2 regions of the Streptomyces caeni genome follow, and region 2 is predicted to be linked to the other one. Evidence: riboswitches for the same ligand, from Rfam matches in the RefSeq annotation. Region 2 holds a riboswitch; the other holds the start of a gene.
The links. Region 2 has a riboswitch for glycine ahead of gcvT (glycine cleavage system aminomethyltransferase GcvT). Riboswitches for the same ligand answer to the same signal wherever they lie in the genome.

Region 1: linked by a shared signal. The riboswitch ahead of gcvP (aminomethyl-transferring glycine dehydrogenase) and the one ahead of gcvT (glycine cleavage system aminomethyltransferase GcvT) in region 2 are both predicted to bind glycine.

The regions. Positions count from the first base shown of each region.
Region 1 covers NZ_JBHUDX010000051.1:8,273-14,433, reverse strand. Annotated here, with positions in the region: gene ACFSL4_RS19020 (DUF5999 family protein) at 38-244, shown strand; gene gcvP (aminomethyl-transferring glycine dehydrogenase) at 337-3,222, opposite strand; glycine riboswitch at 3,400-3,495, opposite strand; gene ACFSL4_RS19010 (PRC-barrel domain-containing protein) at 3,609-3,980, shown strand; gene ACFSL4_RS19005 (DNA polymerase IV) at 3,991-5,445, opposite strand; gene ACFSL4_RS19000 (MerR family transcriptional regulator) at 5,497-6,161, opposite strand, start outside.
Region 2 covers NZ_JBHUDX010000099.1:31,737-37,897, forward strand. Annotated here, with positions in the region: gene ACFSL4_RS31940 (ABC transporter substrate-binding protein) at 1-184, opposite strand, end outside; gene ACFSL4_RS31945 (ABC transporter permease) at 252-1,259, opposite strand; gene ACFSL4_RS31950 (enhanced serine sensitivity protein SseB C-terminal domain-containing protein) at 1,580-2,380, opposite strand; gene ACFSL4_RS31955 (enhanced serine sensitivity protein SseB) at 2,661-3,452, opposite strand; gene ACFSL4_RS31960 (AAA family ATPase) at 3,520-4,194, opposite strand; glycine riboswitch at 4,365-4,464, shown strand; glycine riboswitch at 4,465-4,577, shown strand; gene gcvT (glycine cleavage system aminomethyltransferase GcvT) at 4,645-5,763, shown strand; gene gcvH (glycine cleavage system protein GcvH) at 5,873-6,161, shown strand, end outside.

The DNA.
Region 1 (6,161 bases), on a different contig from region 2:
CTCAGAATTCACAACAGAGCGAAAGATCCCCACCACCATGTGCCAGCACCAGCCACCGTGCCCGACCGCCGAATCCGCCGACCGGGAGTCCGCCCGCCTTGTGGCGCACCATCCGGAGCAGGGATGGAGCCTGCTGTGCAACGGCGTTCTGCTCTTCGAGGACACCGGTGAGCTTCTGCCCGACGGTCAGATCATCGCCCCGCACCGCCCGCTGGGCACCGACCAGGTGATGACGGCCGCCTGAGCCGCACACACGGGGCACCGCTGTCCCGGCATACGAGGGGCCGGCCCGGAGACGAACGCTCCGGGCCGGCCCCGGCGCATGCCAGGCGTCGATCACTCCTGGTAGGCGTCCAGCGGCGGGCAGGAACAGACCAGGTTGCGGTCGCCGAACGCCTGGTCGATGCGGCGCACCGGCGGCCAGTACTTGTCGGCGGCCGCGGCGCCGGCCGGGAAGACGGCCTCCTCCCGGCCGTACGGGTGCTCCCACTTCCCGCCGAGGGCGGCGGCGGTGTGCGGGGCGTTCCGCAGCGGGTTGTCGTCGGCGGGCCACTCACCGGAACCGACCTTCTCGATCTCCGCACGAATGGCGATCATCGCCTCGCAGAACCGGTCGAGCTCCGCGAGGTCCTCGGACTCGGTCGGCTCGATCATCAGTGTGCCGGCCACCGGGAACGACATCGTCGGTGCGTGGAAGCCGTAGTCGATCAGCCGCTTGGCGATGTCGTCGACGGTCACACCGGTCGCCTTGGTCAGCGGACGCAGGTCGATGATGCACTCGTGCGCGACCAGGCCGCCCGGGCCGGTGTAGAGGACCGGGTAGTGCGGCTCCAGTCGCTTGGCGACGTAGTTGGCGGACAGCACGGCCACCTGCGTGGCGTGCTTGAGGCCTTCACCGCCCATGAGCCGGACGTACGCCCACGAGATCGGCAGGATGCCCGCGGAGCCCCACGGGGCCGCCGAGATCGGGCCGACGCCCGTCTCCGGACCGGCCGCGGGCTGCAGCGGGTGGTTCGGCAGATACGGCGCCAGGTGGGCGCGCACGCCGACCGGGCCGACGCCCGGGCCGCCGCCGCCGTGCGGAATGCAGAACGTCTTGTGCAGGTTGAGGTGCGAGACGTCCCCGCCGAAGTGGCCCGGCTTGGCGAGGCCGACCAGCGCGTTGAGGTTGGCGCCGTCGACGTACACCTGGCCGCCGGCCTCGTGCACGGCCGCGCAGATGTCGGCGACGTGCTCCTCGAACACACCGTGCGTGGAGGGGTACGTGATCATCAGAACGGCAAGCTCGTCGCGGTACCGCTCGATCTTGGCCCGCAGGTCCTCGACGTCGATCTCACCGTCCTCCGCGGTCTTCACCACGACGACCTTCATCCCGGCCATGGCGGCGCTCGCGGCGTTGGTGCCGTGCGCCGAGGACGGGATGAGGCAGACGGTGCGCTGCTGGTCGCCGCGCGCACGGTGGTAGCCACGGACGGCGAGCAGGCCGGCCAGCTCGCCCTGCGAGCCGGCATTCGGCTGCAGGGAGACCTTGTCGTAGCCGGTGACCTCGGCCAGGCGCTCCTCCAGCTCGCGGATGAGCGTGAGGTAGCCCTGCGCCTGCTCGGCAGGCGCGAAGGGGTGCAACTGCCCGAACTCGGGCCAGGTGACCGGTTCCATCTCCGTGGTCGCGTTGAGCTTCATGGTGCAGGAGCCCAGCGGGATCATGCCGCGGTCGAGCGCGTAGTCGCGGTCGGCCAGCCGGCGCAGGTAGCGCAGCATCGCGGTCTCGGAGCGGTGCTGGTGGAAGACCGGGTGGGTGAGGTAGTCGTCGGTGCGCAGCAGCGCCTGCGGGAGGGCGTCCTCGGTGCCCGCGTCCAGCGCCTCGACGTCCGCCTCGACACCGAAGGCGGTCCACACGGCGCCCAGCTGGGCCCGCGTGGTCGTCTCGTCGCAGGCGATCGAGACGTGGTCGGAGTCGACGAGGCGCAGGTTGATCCCGCTCTCGCGCGCGGTGGCGACGACCGCGTCGGCGCGGCCCGGCACCCGCACGGTGAGCGTGTCGAAGTAGGCGCCGTGGACGATCTCGGCCCCGCCCGCCGCCAGACCCGCCGCGAGGATCGCGGCGTAGCGGTGGGTGCGCCGCGCGATGGTGCGCAGGCCCTCGGGCCCGTGGTAGACGGCGTACATCCCGGCCATCACGGCGAGCAGCACCTGCGCGGTGCAGATGTTGCTGGTGGCCTTCTCGCGGCGGATGTGCTGTTCCCGGGTCTGCAGTGCCAGCCGGTACGCCTTGTGCCCGTCCACGTCCACGGAGACGCCCACGAGCCGGCCCGGCAGGCTGCGCGCGAACCGCTCGTGCACCGCCATATAACCCGCGTGCGGCCCGCCGAAGCCCATGGGCACGCCGAAGCGCTGCGTCGTCCCGACGGCGATGTCGGCGCCCAGCTCACCAGGCGGGGTCAGCAGCGTCAGCGCGAGCAGGTCGGCCGCCACGGTGACGAGCGCGCCGCGCTCGTGGGCCTGCGCGACGACGGGCCTGATGTCGCGGACGGCACCGGAGGCGCCCGGGTACTGGATCAGTACGCCGTTGATCTCCCGCTCGGCGACCTCGGCCGGAATGCCGTCGCCCAGGTCGGCGACCACGACCTCCACGCCGGTCGGCTCTGCACGGGTCCGGATCACGGCGACGGTCTGCGGCAGCACGTCCGCGTCGACCAGGAAGAGGCCGTTCTTGTTCTTGCCCATGCGCCGGGACAGCGCCATCGCCTCGGCGGCGGCCGTCCCCTCGTCGAGCAGGGAGGCACCGGCTGTCGGCAGGCCGGTGAGGTCGGCGACCATGGTCTGGAAGTTGAGCAGGGCCTCGAGCCGGCCCTGCGAGATCTCCGGCTGATACGGCGTGTACGCGGTGTACCACGCGGGGTTCTCCAGCACGTTCCGCAGGATCACCGGCGGGGTGAAGGTCCCGTAGTAGCCCAGGCCGATCATGGAGTCGAGGACCTGGTTGCGGTCGGCGAGGGAGCGCAGCTCGGCCAGCACCTCGGCCTCGGTGCGCGCGCCCGGCAGCTCCAGGCCGTCGGCGTTCTTGATCACATCCGGGACGGCGGCGTCCGTGAGGTCGTCGAGCGAGCCGTAGCCGACCTGCGCGAGCATCTTGGCCCGCGCCTCCTGGTCGGGCCCGATGTGGCGCTGCTCGAAGGGCGTCCCCTGTTCGAGCTCGGCGAGCGGAATGCGGTGGGCGGTCATTGCGGAGGCCTCCTGGTCTGACGCGACCTGTGAAGGGCACCACGGCAAAGGTGCCCCGACGGCCTCCCCCTCTGTCATCTCGACCTGAGAGCTTCACCGGTCCGCCGCAAGGCGCTCCGGCTTTCACCGTCGGTGAGAGCGGGAGCCGTCGGCACCTGCCCTGCTTTCCAGAGTGACCTCGTCCGTGCGGTACGTGGGCCTGAGAGATTCCGGGGAGGATTTGCTCCTTCGGCGCCTCCGGATCGCTCCGGAGGACTCTCCCGCACGGGTTCAGCAGCCGCTTGCCAGCGTACCAGCGGGGACATCGAGGGAACCTTCGAGTGGCCATGTAGCGGAATGTGCTCTTTTGTAGTGCATAGTCCGCATTGCGACCAATTGGAGGGACCGTGCAGACCGACATCGATCCGCGGAATCTGATCGGCCGCAAGGCGTTCGACCGCAACGGAGCCAAGATCGGCACGGTCGACGAGGTGTACCTCGACGACGCGACCGGTGTACCGGAGTGGGCGGCCATACGAACGGGCCTGTTCGGCAGGGACGCGTTCGTCCCGCTGGAGCCCAGCGAACTGGTGGAGGGCACACTGCGGGTTCCCTTCGACCGGGCCCTGATCAAGGACGCCCCGGACTTCGGCGTCGGACGCCACCTCTCCCCCGAGCAGGAGCTGCAGCTCTACCACCACTACGGCCTGGACGTGGCCGCACCGCCCACGCCGGCGGACCGCGAGTTCGGGCATCTCGCAGGATCGGAGGAGACGTGAGCCCTGCCCGTCACCGAGCCCGGGCCGCGTTCTGCGACCGGACCCCGGCCGCGTTCTGCGCGGCACCCGGCTCGGCGCCCTCGGGTCTTCGCCGCGTCCCCGGCGGGTCCCCGGGCGGTCTCGGCACCAGGGGCAGGGGATCCGCCGGCTCCAGCGCGGGGTCGCCGGTGCGGAAGGTGCGCACGCGTCCCGGCTCCGAGCCGGGAGTCTCGAACCGGACGGTCACCCGGCCCAGACCGCTGCCCTGCACCCAGCCGGGCCCGTACTCGGCGTGCCGGACGTCGAGTCCCGGGCGCCAGACGTGCTCGGCCGGCCACGCGGTCTGCTCCTCGGCGGGCCCGTCCGCGCCCTCCGGCCCCAGGGGCTCCTCCGCCGCGGCCTCCCCTGCGGAGAGATGCGCCTGGGCGAACAGGTCCTCCTGCGTGTAGTCGGCCAGCCCGCTGACGCCCACGCCGAGGAGCCGTACGCCCCCCGTGGTGTCCACGGAGTCCAGCAGCCGCGCCGCGGCCTCCCGCACCACTGCGGGATCGTCCGTGGGCCCGCGCAGGGTCTCCGAACGGGTCAGGGTCGAGAAGTCGTACCGCCGCACCTTCAGCACGATGGTCCGCCCCGACAACCCGGCCTCCCGCAGCCGCCGCACACACCTGTCCGCGAGCCGCTGCACCTCCAGGCCGACCCGGATCCGGTCGTGGATGTCCACGTCGTACGTGTCCTCGACGGACACCGACTTGGTCTCCCGCTCGGCCACCACGGGCCGCTCGTCCCGCGCCAGCGCCATGGCGTACAGCGCGTGGCCGTGGGCCTTGCCCAGCAGCCGCACCAGCTCGTCCTCGCCCGCCTCGGCGATCTCGTCGACGGTGGTGATCCCGGCCCGTCTCAGGTGGTCCCCGGTGGCGGGGCCGACGCCCGGCAGCGTCCGCACGGACAGGGGGCCCAGCAGCGCACGCTCGGTGCCCGGCCGTATCAGCACCAGTCCGTCCGGCTTGGCCCGCTCGGAGGCGATCTTCGCGAGCATCTTGGAGGCGGCGAGACCCACCGAGCCCGTCAGCCCGGTCACGGCACGGATGTCCGCGCGCAGCTTCACCCCGGCCAGCCGTGCCGACTCCTCGTCCCAGGCCGCTCCCCCCGCCTCCAGGTCCACGAACGCCTCGTCCAGGCTGAGCGGCTCCACCAGCGGCGACAGAGCCCGCAGCAGGCCCATGACCTGCTCGCTGATCTCGCGGTAGAGCCCGAAGCGCGGCACCAGACAGGCGGCGTGCGGCGCGAGCCGACGCGCCTGGGCCATGGGCATCGCCGAGTGGACCCCGAAGGCCCGGGCCTCGTACGAGGCCGTGGCCACCACGCCCCTCGGTCCGAGCCCGCCCACGACGACGGCCTTCCCGCGCAGGCTCGGCTTGGCCGCCTGCTCCGCCGAGGCGTAGAAGGCATCCATGTCGAGATGCAGGATCGTGGGCGCGGTTCTCACATCTCCGATGCTGCCCTACACCACTGACAGCGCGGTATGGCAGGCGGCGCCTCAGACGGCCCGATTGCGGCGCCGTGCCAGCTCGTCCGCCGGATTGGGGCCGACGATGGTCTCACCGGTGTCGACGCGCTCTCCGTGCAGCTGTGACAGCGCGTTCTCGACGTCCTGCCACACGACGCCCACGGCGATGCCGAAGATGCCCTGTCCGCCCTGCAGCAGCGAGTGCACCTCGTCCGGCGACGTGCACTCGTACACCGTCGCGCCGTCGCTCATCATCGTCATCCGCTCCAGGTCGCGGAAACCGCGCTCCCTGAGGTGCTGGACGGCGGCGCGGATGTTCTGCAGCGACACCCCGGTGTCGAGGAAGCGTTTGACGATCTTGAGGACCACGACGTCCCGGAAGCTGTACAGCCGCTGCGTCCCCGATCCGTAGGCGGGGCGCACACTCGGCTCGACGAGACCCGTTCGAGCCCAGTAGTCCAGTTGCCGGTAGGTGATGCCCGCCGCGGCGCACGCCGTGGGACCGCGGTAGCCGATGTCCTCGGAAGCCGCCCCAGCACCGCCCGGCACGGGCGCCGGCCGCTGGGCGGCGGAGCCCACGGGACCGCCGGGGTGGGCGTACCCCCCGCTGGAACGGAGCCGAGAGCTTGGGGAAGGATACGGACCGCTCCCTCCCGGACTGCGTCCGGGGGCACCCCCAGCCGTACCGCCGCCGC
Region 2 (6,161 bases):
CCTTCTTGACCTCGGAGGCCTGGGCGACCTTGTTGTTGGCGGCGTCGAAGCCGGCCGCACCGGTCTTCGACCCGCCGCCGTTGTCATTGCCGCCGCCGCACGCCGCCGTGGTCAGCAGCGCGGCGACCGCGGCAGCAGCGGCCAACGCCTGCTTACGCCGCCCTGAGGTGCGTTGGGTAGTCACGATCTCGGATCCTCCGGATTGATGAGAGACCCCGTGCATGTGCCACGGGACGCTTGGGGTACGGCAGTCAGCGGGAGCCCTTCGGGTCCAGCGCGTCCCGCACGCCGTCGCCGAAGAGGTTGAAGGCAAGAACGGTGATGAAGATCGCCACACCCGGGACCACCATGTACATGGGGTCCGACTCGTAGTAGTCGATCGCGCTCGAAAGCATCTGCCCCCAGGAGGAGGTGGGCGGCTTGACGCCCACGCCCAGGAAGCTGAGTGCCGCCTCGGTGAGGATGTTGGTGGGGATCATCATCGTCGTGTAGACGATGATCGGCGCGACGAGGTTGGGCAGCAGCTCCTTGAACAGGATGTAGAACCGCCCCGCGCCCAGCGATCGGGCGGCCTCGACGTACTCGCGCTCGCGCATCGAGAGCGTCTGGCCGCGCACCACGCGTCCGATGTAGGGCCAGCCGAAGAAGCCGATGACCAGGATCATCACGAACACGCGCACGCTGGACCCGGTCAGGCCCAGCATGTCGTTCGGCATGACGGAGACCAGGGCGATCGTGAACAGCAGTTGCGGGAAGGCCAGCAGACCGTCCATCACGCGGCTGATGAGCGAGTCGACCCAGCCGCCGAAGAAGCCGGCCAGGATACCCAGCACGGTGCCCAGGACGACGGCGACCATGGCGGACAGAAAGCCCACCAGGAGCGAGACACGGGCGCCGTAGAGGACGCGCGCGAAGATGTCGCGGCCGTTGACCGGCTCCACGCCCAGCAGGTGGTCGCCGCTGAGGCCGCCGAGCGACCCCTTGGGGGTGCCGAACAGCGGGTCGATCAGGTTCTCGTGGTAGGCGTCCGGGTCCTGGCCGACCAGGTTCGTGATCACCGGTGCGAGCAGGGCGAGCGCGATGAGCACGAGCACGACGACGCCGCCCGTGAGGGCGAGCTTGTCCCGCTTGAGGCGCTCCCAGGCGATCCGGCCCAGGGAACGCCCCTGTACGGCCTTCACCCCGGCGCCGGCAACCGCAGCCTCCTCGGCAGCGCTCGGGGCCGCTTCCGCGGTCGGCTCGTGCAATGGTGCCGTCATGTGGCAGGGACCCCTCTCAACCGGCGGTGGCCGGCCCGCACTCGCCGCGGTAGCGGCGTCTTCAGTCCGTCGTACGCAGGGGCGAGACACCCCTGGTGCGGGAGTCTTCAACGGTTCTGCGATCTGTTGCCAGACTTGACGGTGAATGGATGCGTAAACGTGATGCGAGCAGGAGGGTTCCGTTATCCGGACACTAGGTAACGCGGGCCGGACGAGAACGAAAGGGATATGCGGAGAGAAATCCACCCCATTCGCTCTCATCTACGCGCGGAGAGACGCTGCCGCCGCCGGACGCGTCCGAGGGCTCGGAACCGTCCGGGTCAGTATGCGCCGGGGACGGGTGGATAGCCGTAGCCGCCGGCCGCGGGGGCCTGGGCCGGTGCCGCGTGGGCCTCGCGGTCGTAGAAGGGGCGGGCGCGGGCGCGGAGCCACATTGCGACCGGGTCGTACTCGTCGGACATCACGACGGTCGACACCGGCAGTCCTTCGGGAGCGGCGACGACGGACTGCTGCATCATCGCGCGCACCGAGTCGACGGCGGGCGGCGAGGTGTCGTACACGTCCAGGCCGATCGCCAGGTAAGGCGCCCCCAGCGCGGGCTGCACCCAGGCGCGGCGCAGTGAGCGCACGGCGGGCGTCCGGTGCGCGTTCTGCGCGAGGAGGGCGTAGAACTGGGGGATCTCGATGGCCGGTTCCGACAGTCTGAGGGGGCCCGCGGGCTGGCGCTCCAAACCGGTGGCGATGCGGCGCAGATCCAGCCAGGGGATGCCGACGCCGCCGCCGGGCGCGTGCGGGTTCAGCCAGAGGCCGTGGTGGTCCGGGTAGAGGGTGCGTGCCACGTCGAGGCCGTCGACCACCTCGTACGAGCGGTTCCAGCCGCTGGCCGACAGTTCCTGAGCGGAGGTGACACAGGGGGCGTAGCCGTGGCCGCCCACCTCCATGGCCCCGTACTGGGCGTCGGGCGAGCCGGCCTGGCCGTGCCACAGCAGCATCCAGACCTGGCCGGACGACGGGGTCGCCAGCACGTGGAGGAGCGCCTCGTAGGCGTCGTAGCGCCCGGGCGTCACCTGGCGCAGCATGTGCTCGACCTGCCCGGCCGCGGCCGTGCCCGACGCGCTCACCCTCTACCGCCCCTTCACGACAAACCCGGCAGTCCCCACGGATGCCTCCCGCGCGTTGCACGCGGATGTCAGCCGTACCACCCCGACCGGGCCATTCTCCACTGTCCGGGAGCCGACCCGGCCCCCGGCCGGGAGCGCCTCCCGCTCCGGTCATGAAACCAGGTTACGGCGCGCCTGCGACAGCAACGCGACGCGTGCCGCGCCGCCGTGGGCCGCGCCCCGCCCTGGGGGCGCGGCGCCCCCGCCGCCGGCCGCGTGCCGTCCACCGCCGGCGGGCCGTTCAGTGACCGCGCTGGTAGAACGGCCGCACCCGCTCCCGCAGCCAGTCGCCCACCGGGTCCTGGGCCATGTCCAGGAACACCATGTTCACCGGTGTCTCGACCGGCACCTTGCCGAGCGCCCGGCCGAGTGCCTCCAGCGGGAGCGCCTGCGGGTCGGCCTCCGTGGAGGCGAGTTCGACTCCGATGAACATGACCGGGTCGGCCGTCTCGATCACGGCCAGGCAGCGGCGCGCGGTGACCACCACACCGGTCTGGTCGAACTCGGCCGACGCGGCGGCGAGGAAGTCCACCGGGTCGTCCTGCCAATCGGGTTCGAACAGACGGACGCGGCCGCCGCTCGCCGGGCCGTCGAGCGGGGTGCGCCCGGCCCGGCACAGCTCGGCCACCGCCTCGGGCGGCAACGGCACCCCGACCACGCCGCCCGGGTTGACCGCGATGCCGGCCTGCGGGGGCAGCCCGCGGGCGAACTCGGCGGCGGGCGCGATCGTGTACGACATGTGGTGGCCGACGGCCTGCCGGAACTGCTCCTCCGAGCTGAACACCGGCACGTACGCCTGGCCCTCGATGTCCAGGGTGGGCAGGTCGAGGGTGCCGCTGTGCGGGCCGCCGCCGTCCGGCAGCGGCACCCAGAGGAAGCTGCGGCCGAGGACCTCGAGGATCCGGCCGGCGGCCGAGGGGACACCGAGCGAGGCGGAGAGCACCTCCTCCAACTCGTTGCCCGGCCATCCGCCGTGCGGATGGGGGTGCGCCTGTGCGGGGAAGTCCGCGGGAAGATCCGCCGGGAAGTCCATCTGCCTACCGCCTGCTCAGAACCACTGCTGTGGCTGGAAAGGCTAACGCCTGCGCGCCCGGGGCCGGTCAGCCGGCGAAACCGATCCGGCGCAGGGCATCGGCCGCGTCCCGGTCCAGCAGGACCGCCGAGCCGCAGCCCCGCGGCAGGTGGCCCCGTTCGACGGAGCGCAGCAGCCGCCGCGTCGCCCGGCGGTGCCTGAGGAACGCGTAGCGCGAGACGCCGCGGCCGCGGCTGCGCTGGCCCGCCAGCGCCGTGTCCGCGCCGACGTCGAGCACGAGCAGGTGCAGCGTGCCGCCGCGACGGCGGGCCTCCCGGGCCAGCCAGCCGCGCACCCACGCCTGCGTGCCGCAGTCGTGCACGACCACCGCCGTGCCCGCGCGCAGAGCTCGGCGCAGGCCCGCGTAGTGGGCGAGGCGGACGAGGGGGCGGTAGACCGTGTACGGCAGGACACCGGCCAGGCGGGTGTCCCAGCGGTCGCGGGTGTCCTGGGAGTCGATGCGGGTGCCCCGCACGGCGCGCCGCATGAGCGTGGACTTGCCGCTGCCGGGCAGCCCGGTGACCACGACGAGGTCGGCCGCGCCGAAGGTGAGCCCGCGCGGGCTGCGGCCCGTGCGGTCGCGCAGATCGCGGACCACGGCCGTCGGCAGCGGGCCGCGGTTCTCCAGGGCCGTGGCTCCGGGCTGCTTGTGCACCGCGACGCCCGAGGTCGTGGCGTATGCCGTGGTCCTGTTCACCGTGATCGTCCTCCCTTGGGGCCGGGACGTACCTGTCCCCGTCGAGCGTAAAGAGAAGGTAATGCACGGTGTCTCGCGGTTTCGTGCCCGTACCGCCACAAGCCGGTTACAGATGCGGTCTGCCACGTGCAGGCGCGGCATGCGATGATGAGCGCGCCAACTGCATACCGGCCGCTTGAATCCGCGCGGGAGAGTTCCGGGCACCGACATGTGCCCGGGCGCCGAAGGAGCAAGTCCCTCCCTTGAATCTCTCAGGCCCCGTACCGCGCGGGCGAGGCACATCTGAAAAGCGGGCCGCCGACCAGTGGCTCCACCCAAGGTGCAAGCCGTGACGACCCGCCGCGGGAGTCATGGCGAACCTCTCAGGTTCCGATGACAGATGGGGAGGAACGACCCCGTCCTCCCCACGCCCGGCTTTGCCCGCGCGGGGACTCCATCGCCCTGGGAGCACAACCGATGAGCAGCAGCCCCCCGCGCCGTACCGCGCTCGATGCCCTGCATCGTTCGCTCGGCGCGACGATGACCGACTTCGCCGGCTGGGACATGCCCCTGCGGTACGGCTCCGAGCGCGAGGAGCATGTCGCCGTCCGGACGAAGGCGGGTCTCTTCGACCTCTCGCACATGGGCGAGATCACGGTCACCGGGCCCGAGGCGGACCGGTTCCTGGACCACGCCCTGGTGGGCAGCATGTCCTCCGTCGGCGTCGGCCGCGCCCGCTACACGATGATCTGCCGGGAGGACGGCGGCATCCTCGACGACCTGATCGTGTACCGGCTGGCGGAACAGGAGTACATGGTCGTCGCCAACGCCTCCAACGCCCAGGTGGTGCTCGACGCGCTGGTGGAGCGCTCCTCCGGCTTCGAGGCCCGGGTGCGCGACGACCGGGACGCCTACGCCCTCGTCGCCGTCCAGGGCCCCGAGTCCCCCGGCATCCTGAAGTCCCTGTCCGATGCCGACCTGGACGGCCTCAGGTACTACGCGGGCCTGCCCGGCACGGTCGCCGGCGTCCCGGCCCTCATCGCGCGCACCGGATACACCGGCGAGGACGGCTTCGAACTGTTCGTCGCCCCCGAGCACGCCGAGAAGCTGTGGCGGGCGCTGACCGAGGCGGGCGCGCCCGTCGGCCTCGTCCCGTGCGGGCTGTCCTGCCGGGACACGCTGCGCCTGGAGGCGGGCATGCCCCTGTACGGGCACGAACTCAGCACGTCCCTGACTCCTTTCGACGCAGGGCTCGGCCGGGTCGTGAAGTTCGAGAAGGAGGGCGACTTCGTGGGGCGCGCGGCGCTGCGCGAGGCCGCCGAGCGGGCCGCGCAGAACCCGCCGCGCGTGCTGGTCGGCCTGGTCGCGCAGGGCCGGCGGGTCCCGCGGGCCGGGTACCCGGTCGTCGCCGGTGGCGAGGTGGTCGGCGAGGTCACCTCCGGCGCCCCCTCCCCCACCCTGGGCCGGCCGATCGCGATGGCGTACGTCGACGCGGCGCACTCCGCGCCCGGCACCACCGGGGTCGCGGTGGACATCCGGGGCAGCCACGAGCCGTACGAGGTCGTGGCGCTGCCGTTCTACAAACGCCGGAAGTAGACACTGGGCGCGGGCCGGACGTGCCACCGCGCCCGTCCGCCCTGCTCAGGAGCAACCCCAGCAGTCCCCAACTCACCACCCCTCCCGCGCGTACAGGAGAATCCAGGCCATGAGCAACCCCCAGCAGCTGCGTTACAGCAAGGAGCACGAGTGGCTGTCGGCCGCCGAGGACGGCGTCGCGACGGTCGGCATCACGGAGTTCGCGTCCAACGCCCTCGGCGATGTCGTGTACGTCCAGCTCCCGGAGGTCGGTGACACCGTGACCGCGGGCGAGACCTGCGGTGAACTGGAGTCCACCAAGTCCGTGAGCGACCTCTACGCCCCGGTCACCGGCGAGATCACCGAGATCAACGAGGACGTCGTCAACGACCCGTCGCTGGTGAACTCGGCCCCGTTCG